DNA from 3 places in the Thalassotalea atypica genome. Region 3 is predicted to be linked to each of the others. Evidence: predicted binding sites of a transcription regulator. Region 3 holds the regulator's gene; each other region holds the start of a gene.
The links. Region 3 encodes LexA, which represses DNA repair genes until DNA is damaged. Its sites were predicted from a motif close to TACTGTATNNNNATACAGTA; they were not measured.
Positions count from the first base shown of each region.

Region 1: QUE03_RS08855 (SulA-like leucine-rich domain-containing protein) is a predicted target of LexA. The motif match lies at 1,798-1,817, and genes of this name have one in related genera.
Region 2: dinB (DNA polymerase IV) is a predicted target of LexA. The motif match lies at 1,656-1,675, and genes of this name have one in related genera.

Region 1 is NZ_AP027364.1:1,902,086-1,905,376, reverse strand. It holds gene QUE03_RS08865 (trypsin-like serine protease) at 1-1,365, opposite strand, end outside; gene QUE03_RS08860 (hypothetical protein) at 1,491-1,688, opposite strand; gene QUE03_RS08855 (SulA-like leucine-rich domain-containing protein) at 1,838-2,263, shown strand; gene QUE03_RS08850 (YchJ family protein) at 2,316-2,780, shown strand; gene QUE03_RS08845 (VC2046/SO_2500 family protein) at 2,829-3,291, opposite strand, start outside.
Region 2 is NZ_AP027364.1:805,704-808,994, reverse strand. It holds gene QUE03_RS03775 (HDOD domain-containing protein) at 1-217, opposite strand, end outside; gene dinB (DNA polymerase IV) at 580-1,641, opposite strand; gene QUE03_RS03765 (acetate--CoA ligase) at 1,769-3,291, opposite strand, start outside.
Region 3 is NZ_AP027364.1:254,289-257,579, reverse strand. It holds gene coxB (cytochrome c oxidase subunit II) at 1-765, opposite strand, end outside; gene lexA (transcriptional repressor LexA) at 1,200-1,814, opposite strand; gene QUE03_RS01115 (alpha/beta hydrolase family protein) at 1,922-3,291, opposite strand, start outside.

The sequences.
Region 1 (3,291 bases), 1.6 Mb from region 3:
TATAAAAGCATCATCGCCCACAACTGAGAACGTTAAATTCGCTGTCATACTTGCATTATTTGTGACTTCAAGTGATGTCGTAAAGGTTTGACCAACAGGCACAACGCCAAAATCAGCGACTTGTTCAATTGCTATGCCCTGATAGATACCTTTTAACCAATCATCAAAGCTTGATGCTCTGGCAAAAACGCCAGGGTAACCATCCGCTGCACAACCTATGCCCCAACTAACGACTCCAACTTGCTGCCAGCCTTCGTTAGTATTCACCACCAAAGGGCCACCACTATCGCCTTGGCATGAGCTTTTGCCGCCACCAGCTACAGTGGCACAAATCATCCGTTCAGTAATACCAACGGTTTCAGGATCAATTCCACCTTGACCGTTAGTAAAGCTATCAACAAAAGTATCTTTACATGCTTTGTTTGTCATTAATGACAGTTCAACCTGATGTAAAATGTCTGGAAAATTCGACGTCGGCCCTTCACCAGGTCCATAACCTGTACGACCACCCCAACCGATAACCGTCACTAAGCTGTTTTCCATTTCAACGAGTTCTGTTGTTTCAGTGCTCGCTAGCGTTACGGCTGGAGAGTCTACCTCTTCGGCTAACTCAATAAGCGCAATATCATAATCGAGTGACACATCGTCATAATTTGGATGCATATATATACGTTTAATTGATGAGGCGTTATTCGCCCCGTCAGACAAGTCAAACTCACCAACATTGACCTTTAATAAAGCAGGATTAGCGTCATCTACACAATGTGAAGCGGTCAAGACCCAGCGTCCACCCAAAAAGCTAGCGCCACAGTTCGAGTCTTGCGCTAATGATTGTGATGCCGACACACTCAAGTTTGCTGTCAAACCAAGTTTTTCTTTCAACACTTGTCCATCAGCTTGACTCACTGAAACAACAGGAATTGCGCCACTAAAGTCGTCACCTAATGTACCGCTTATCGAACCAGCAACATTGTTATAAATAACAACACCTACACCACCACCAGCTTCACAATTTAGCGCTTTCTCGGAAAAGTTTATTTCACCGCGCTCAATAAGACAAACGTTGCCTGTTGCATCAGCACAGCTTTGATCACCAATTCCACAATCAACTAGGCTACCTTGCGCATTACCTGCGGGACTGAAAGTAAAGGGCTCTGTAGCATAGCTTTCATTATCGACTGACAGCGAAGTGCTGACTTCATCAAATGTAAAAACAAGCGCAGACATCCATGGCCAGCTACCTTCTTGTGCCTCTTCACCGCCAACAATTTTTGGTTTAATTGGTGATACTTGGTTATTTGCTGCCGCAACATAGCAGGAAGCGAACACAGCAGCAGGGATCGCTGCTAGCAAAAACAATTTCATTAACATTTCCTTAACATTTGATAGATTGACCAAACATAAACGAATTTCCAAGAAGTTAAAAGATATATTTGATCTAGTAAATGTTGTTCCAAAAAAAATCGCCTTTCGGCGATTTTTACACTTTATCAAATAGAGTCTGATGATCGTCCAAGCTGCATCATATTTTTAAGCAACATCACTTCTTCATTTATATCATTTAGCGCTTTACTGAGCCTCATCATAGATTCATCAGAGCACTCATCTTCAAATAAACTATTTTGAAGTTGATCCAATGAATTTTTAACCTGGCTCACCCTGTTTCCAAAACTGACTTCATGTGACATAAGCATACTTCCCTATTGCCAATTACATTATCCTGAACCCCTAACTATAGTCTAAATAGAATTAATAACCAGTTTGAAATTTGTACTTGCATTATATCAAAACACAAAGTACTGTACATACATACAGCACAATTAAAAAGGCAATAAAAATGAACCGTACAGCAACTACTATAGATAATTCTTTATTTGAACACGTTAATAACGTCGACACACTTGAACCATGGATTGACGTAAAGGAAGTTAAGCAAAGTCAAAAATTGTCAAACGAATACGCTCAGCTATGTCAAAAACACGATAAAAGTAACAAGTGGATTTTGATGGTAGATCCACAAGTGAATTCACTAAGAAAAGTGAGCCATACAAGTGTTGATAAATCCAAACTACTCTTGTTAAATTCTCACAAAGTTAAAGTAGACATTGCAGCGATAGAAAAGGCGCTTTGTTCAGGAAACTGTTCCGCAGTTATTTTATGCGATGCCATGTTTGAGCAAGAGGAAATTTCAAAATTATCTGCCAGTGCACGCAAAGGGAAAACAAAGTGTATTTTGCTTAATCATTCAAATCAATTGCATTAAAGGCCTGACATGCATTACTATTTTGCCAAAATATTGATGAAAGAAATTAATAATGCTTTGTCCTTGCGGCTCTGGTGGCTCGTATACTGATTGCTGTTCTATTTTTCACAATAAAGATAAAAGCGCAGTACAAGCAGAAAAACTTATGCGTTCACGTTATAGCGCGTACGTATTAAAAAACTATGATTATGTCTTGCAAACATACGGCGCAAAGCAACAGCTGAACCTAAGTGTTGAAGAACTGGCGCACTCGGCCCAAGAACAAAAGTGGGTAAAGCTGATCATTCATCATTCAGATGAAAATTCAATACCTGCAACGGTTGAGTTCTCAGCCTATTTTCTAATAGGCAATACACTGCACGAATTTAAGGAACACTCAAGGTTTCAGCAAGAGCAAGGTCAGCTTAAATATATTGATGGTGATATTCTTATCAATGATAAAATTGGGACTATTTCTCGTAATGATGTATGCCCCTGTGGTAGCAACAAAAAATTCAAGAAATGTTGTGCCAATTAGTATCTTTTCGAATCATTATTGTTAATCGTAGAACTATTAAATTTGGTATTATGCTGTTGCAATAATAGATTGAACGCGAGTATTTTTTACCGACTTTAACCATTCATTCGCGTTAAAGGCCTCACGTCTGACTGCTTTTTCGTCATCGGCCTCAAGCTTGTGCTGACAATATAATGAAGTATTCGATTTAATATTAGTTTCTATGAAATGTTTATCGTCTCTAAAGCACAGAGGCTTAGGTGACAGTGCGTCATTAAGTTTCATTACAAATAATTGTTTTTCACTGAGCTGACTGGCCTGGTTAAAATGGCTAATTTGTGCAAAATCAGTTAATGACAATGGTTCTTTATCCGGTAATTCGAATTGTTTTCTTAGCTGCTGTTCAGTGCAGTCTGTTGTTGAGTCCTGTGTTAGAGGAGTTTTGAACTGGCTAAATTCTCGGGCATCTTCCACTAGCATTGCTAACATCAAAGAAAAATCAGCACGCCTTTTACTATGAATACACTTATTA
Region 2 (3,291 bases), 550 kb from region 3:
GCGATACATACCCATTGGCTAGGCTTAAAAGCATCGGATGAGGTTTTTTATAATGAGACACCATAGTAAGCGTTGCTTGCTGTTGAGTCTCACAAATATCATTTATCGACAATAAGTTCAGCTCTTTTAAAGCGACTGGTTCTTCATAAAATTCTTCACAAGATTTTAGCGTACTGTTTATCGGTGCTTTGATAGAAATATCATTTTGACGTGACACTCGACTAGCTGTTAACGATTGTTGTTTAGGTGTCTTATGTCTAGTCGTAGTTTGTGTAGTACGTTTGTTTATAGATCTTCTAATAATAATTAAAATTAAAGTTAATAAGGAAATTATTATTAGTATTGTTAATCCCTGAACCATTAGTCCCTTTGTCCATTTTAATTAAATTTTCATTTGAAATATGACATTATTAAATTGATGAGTATAGGTTTTTTATTGGCTCACTAGGAAATATTAGTTTCATTCGGAAAAACGGAGGAGGTAAAGCATTTACGATCAGTTGTGAAGAAACATTTATGTTTCTAGAGTTTGATGACATTTATTTGGGGTTATTATTAACCTAACTTAAGTCTAAGCCTTCACATAGGTAGCTCTAGTTGTAACTTGCTCTCTTCAACTTTAGTTATCGACGAACCAAAACCAATCGTCAAACCAACGAGTCTAATAGGCTTACCTTCTCCTCTGGCTACTGCGGTACGTAAAAGTTCGATATACTCTTCGAAAATTGGCGAATGACTTTGGTGTTCAACCGTAGTTTGAGTAAAGTCAGCAAACTTTATTTTTACACCTTGCTTAGTCATATTTTTGTTTTTATGCGGTTCGTAACGACGCTGCAATTTATCGTACAGCATCGCTGCAACGTCTTCACATTCGTCAAAAGCTGTTAAGTCTGTCGCGAAGGTACGCTCTACTGCAACTGACTTCCTCTCTCTAGAGCTGACAACTTCTCTGTCATCTTCACCAAAGCTATATTCATGTATTCTTTGAGCAAATTTTCCCACTATAGGTACGAGTGACTCAGCGGATGTTTTGCGAACATCAGCACAGGTACGAAAGCCATGAACGGCTAGTTTTTCATTAGTTTTTGGGCCGATACCCGGAATTTTCTTAAGCGGCAGTTGTTCAACAAAATCAGCCACCTTAGCAGGAGAAATAACACATTGGCCATTCGGCTTGTTTTCATCGGATGCAATTTTTGCGAGAAATTTATTCGGTGCAACGCCAGCAGAAGCAGTCAGTTGCAACTCGTCATAAATTGCAGCTCTTATTTCTTGCGCTATTAAGGTCGCACTGCCTTGGTGTTGTGTACAATCACTTACGTCTAAGAAAGCCTCATCAAGTGATAAAGGCTCAATTTTGGCAGTATAACGTAGAAATATTTCACGGATTTGATGGGATATTGATTTATATACATCCATACGCCCTGACACAATTAATAGATCAGGGCAAAGCTGTTTCGCTTTTATCGCTGGCATAGCAGAACGAACGCCATACTTTCGAGCCAAATAATTGCAGGTGCATAAGACACTGCGAGGACCGTCTCCCCCTACTGCTAGAGGCACATTTTTATATTCTGGATTGTCCCTCATCTCTACTGCAGCATAGAAACAATCCATATCTATATGAATAATCTTTCTCATGGCAAACCGGCAAACACTGTAAATAATAACAGTATACCGATTTAGCGTGGAATTTAAAGAGATCTGCGCAAAAGTAAATTCCTGTTAACCATGTCCTAGAAACAGTTTAAGTAATCATTAGCGTTTACTAACTTACTTTTGGCAGAAATTGAGCCTTTAATTCATCCAAAATTGTAATATCATCAATTGTTGATGGCACTTGATAAGATTCGCCATCTAACATTTGCCTAATCACTTTACGCAATATTTTTCCTGAGCGTGTTTTCGGCAGGCGATCAACAACCATGACTTGCTTGAGTGAGGCAATAGCGCCTATTTTTTTGCGCACCATTAGCGTTAAATCATTTTGCACTTGCTCATGCGCCAATTTCACGCCATTTTTAAGTACCACCAATGCAAAAGGCATTTGTCCTTTTATTTTATCAGCTGCGCCTACCACAGCGCATTCAGCAATATGAGGGTGATCAGCAATGACTTCTTCCATTTCACCCGTTGATAAACGATGCCCTGCAACGTTAATTACATCGTCGGTTCGCCCCATGATATAAAGGTAACCATCGTCGTCAATGTATCCTCCATCCCCCGTTAGATAATAGCCAGGGTATGTGTTCAAATACCCGGCTTTAAAGCGATCAGGGTTTTGCCAAATGGTATGTAAACACCCCGGTGGCAAAGGCAATTTAATGGCAATGCTTCCCTCTTCTTGCCTGCCAAGATCATGGCCTTTTTCATCAAGTACTTTGATATCGTAGCCCGGTGTTGGAACACCCGCAGCGCCCGCTTTGGTTTCAAGTGTTTCAATACCAACAGGAATGCCCGCTATCGCCCATCCAGTTTCTGTTTGCCACCAATGGTCGATAACTGGAACACCGCTATGTTCTTTTAGCCAGTGATAGGTAGCTGGATCCAACCTTTCTCCTGCCAAATATAGTCGCTGCAAATGAGTTAAGTCATACTGGGCCAAAAACTCCGCATTAGGATCTTCTTTGCAAATGGCTCTAAAGGCAGTTGGAGCACTAAAAAGTGCTTTGACTTTATGCTCCGCACACACGCGCCAAAATGCGCCTGCATCCGGCGTTCTTACCGGTTTACCCTCATACAATATCGTTGTACAACCAGCTATGAGAGGTGCATAAACGATATAAGAATGCCCAACAACCCAGCCGACATCAGAAGCAGCCCAAAAAACATCGCCTGCATCCATTCCATAGATAACCTCCATGCTGTACTTCATTGCGACTGCATGACCGCCATTATCACGAACAACACCTTTTGGCTTTCCAGTGGTACCAGAGGTGTATAAAATGTATAAAGGGTCATTGGCATCAACAATGATAGGCTCCATTTCCACTGCATCATGCATTAAACGGTGCCAATCATAATCTCGGCCATTGGTCATTTCTGCCAAACATTGCTCGCGTTGAAATATGATGCAACTCTCGACAGGGTGTGTCGCTTCTTCTATCGCGTCATCTAGTAATCTCTTATAAGGGATGATTGTCTCGCATTCAATACCACAACTTGCACTGACTATTGCTTTAGGCGTGGCGTCATCAATTCTAATAGCGAGCTCATGGGCGGCAAAACCACCAAAAACAACCGAGTGTATTGCGCCTACTCGTGCGCAAGCTAACATCGCAATTGCCGCTT
Region 3 (3,291 bases):
AACTAGCCATGCAGCGTAGCCAGCTTCAGATTTAACTTCAACCACTACTGGCATATAGCCGTGATCTTTACCACAAAGCTCTGCACACTGACCACGATAGACACCTGGCTGATCAACAATGGTCCATGCTTCATTGATAAAGCCAGGGTTTGCATCTTGCTTCACCGCAAAAGCAGGTACCCACCAAGAGTGAATAACATCATCTGAAGTGATTAAGAATCTCACTTTTTTATTGACTGGAATAACGAGATGCTTATCAACTTCAAGCAGGTAATTTTCCCCTTTTTCAGTTGATTGACCATCGAGGTTGTCGTATTGGTCGCGAGGGGTAGAGAGAACAGAATAGAATTCAATGTCTTGATCGAAATACTTATAGTGCCATTTCCATTGAGAGCCGGTGACTTGTATGGTGATATCTGAATTGTCATTATTCTCCATCTCAATCAATGTGCTTGTGGCAGGAACCGCCATCGCAATGAGAATAACAATTGGTATTGCCGTCCAAAGTATTTCAACTTTCGTACTTTCATGAAAATCAGCAGGCTTTACCCCTTTCGATTTACGATGAAATGCCATCGACCAAAACATAGCACCAAAGACTATGACACCTATAGCTGTACAAATGTACAATGCCAGCATATGAAGATCATATACTTCCTTACTTACCGCAGTTACGCCTTCAGTAAGGTTTAACTCCATCTCGGCCCAAGCTGAACTGGAAAGCAAACTCCCCAACAACAGCCAACCTAGGTTACGTCTTTTCACTCGACATCTCCTCTACCCTTTTTAACACAGAAACAGAAAAACAGAGCGAAAGATACAGCTTTCCGCAGGGCGTAATTTCTGTTTAATTTTGGTTGAAATTGTGATGTAAGATGAGATTAGCGCACTCACATCTATTCTTATTATTTATGTTTATTTTCCACTCTAGAATTACTTAATTTTTATACAAGGTCTAGTGTTTTGTTGATTCAAGTCAAAGTTTTTCCTTATAAAACATATGAGTAAAAACTCTAACGAAGATAGAGTTAAAGCTCAAAAAACAGACGCAGCCTGTATCTTTATTGACCAGGAAGATTCTAAGAGGAAGAGATAGTGAGGAAGAAAATAAAACTTTAGAAAAAGAAAAATAATAAAAAAGGGCTTTAAAATAAGCCCTTTTAATGGTTAAAAAACAACCAAGCGCTGTGATTAATACATTACATCCAATCGGCTGCTCTGATCACCCCAACAGCAATACCTTCAACATTGAAGTGCTGGTTAGCTAAATCCACTTTAATCGGTGAAAAATCTTCATTTTCAGCATGCAAATATACGATATTTCCATCGCGTTTAAATCGTTTGACAGTGACATCCTCTTCAACTCGCGCGACGATCACTTGACCATTTTTAACATCAGTTGTTTGGTGAACCGCAAGGAGATCACCATCTAGAATGCCTATATCCTTCATGCTTTCGCCATTTACCCGCAGTAAATAATCTGCTGCTGGATGGAACATATTGCCATCAATTTTATAATGTTCTTCTACATGTTCTTGAGCAAGAATAGGCTCACCGGCTGCAACGCGGCCAATAAGTGGAATACCTTCAGCCTCTATAAATTCTTCTGCTAAACGAATACCTCTAGAGGTGCCGGGCAGCATTTCAATATACCCTTTTTTAGCCAGCGCTTTTAAGTGTTCTTCCGCTGCATTAGCGGATTTAAAACCAAAAAAATCAGCTATTTCAGCACGCGTTGGCGGCATACCTGTTTCGGAAATTTTATCTTTAATCAGATCAAATATTTGTGACTGACGCGTGGTAAGTGCTTTCATCCTGAGCCTGTTATTTTATACAGCATTACTGTCAGTATATACAGGCCCATGATAAGTGCAAGCACTTCGTTAGAGTTTAATTGTCGTTATCGTTTCAAAGTAGGTCATTAATGGCCCACTTCTGTATTCAACTTACTATTTTCATCGATATGAGTATTGATAAATTTTAGCGATTCAAATAAGAATTTATTTCGTGATTGCCCCTTTGATAACCAGTGGTCTTCACCTTCTAGTTCAATAAACTTGCTATCTTTGTCCCCTAGTGAGACCAATTTCTTGTAAAACTTCTTAGATTGAAATAGTGGAACAACAGTATCTTCAGTCCCATGCATAAGCAGTACCGGTAACGTCTTTTTTGAAACGAGATGAAATGGAGATATTTTGTGTAGATCTTCAAACGCCGTTTTACCTATGTTTTTGCGCCAGTAGCTAAAACCTGATTTTTGTTCCTTAGCATGCAAATACATATCACCTAAATTACTAACGCCAGCAAATGAGACGGCGCACTGATAAAGCTTGTATTTTACGGTTGCGCTGAAAAGTGCAACATATCCTCCGTAACTGCTACCCACCACACATATTCTTTTGGGATCGACAAGCCCTGCTTCAATTAATGAATGAACACCTTCGTCAATATCATCCTGCATCCGTTTGCCCCATTCACCATGACCGCTTCTCTTAAATTTTTTGCCGTAGCCAGCAGAGCCGCGATAATTGGGCTGAAACACGGCAAACCCCTCTGAAGCATAAAATTGTCTGATCCAATCAAAGCTCATCACGTCCCGCATTTCTGGTCCTCCATGTGGAAGAACGATTAATGGTGGCTTTTGTGCGTCACCTGCAGGCATTGTCAAAAAACTATGGATCTCGACATCATCAGATGTTTTATATCGATAACTTTTAACATGGCCTAATGCGGATTTGTCCTTTATGGGGAAGCCTTCCGCAAGGGGCTGTATGCTGCCGGCTTTTCTATCATATAAGGTAAAGCGTTCTGGGTATTTTTCACCTGACAGGTAGATAATAAATCGCTCTTTATTTCGGTCATAAGAGGTAATATCAATCTGTGCATGCTGATAAGTTGCCTTTAAATCTGCCTGCACTTGCGCTAGTTGCTGGTCAAAGTAGTAGTATTCTGGATAGTCTTCAAATGACACAACCCCCACAACTTGCTGGTTATGATAATCCCAAATAGTATCTTCGATATCATAGGGTGCATTTTCTATCACAACTTCCGACTGGCCTACCACACCCTGTTCTACCTTCGCTTTCACTAAAATGGCTAAGTCATCATACTGCCAATAATAAATGGTTTTTCTGTCAGGGCTCATATTGACGATGACGGGCTTAAAGTTCTCTTCCTTACCGCCTTTTATCGTGGTTAATCGAATGAAATCATGCTCTAAATCGCTACGGTAAAAATTGACCCATTTGTCTTTCTCCCCTAGGTATCTTTGATAGCTATAGACCTCACCAT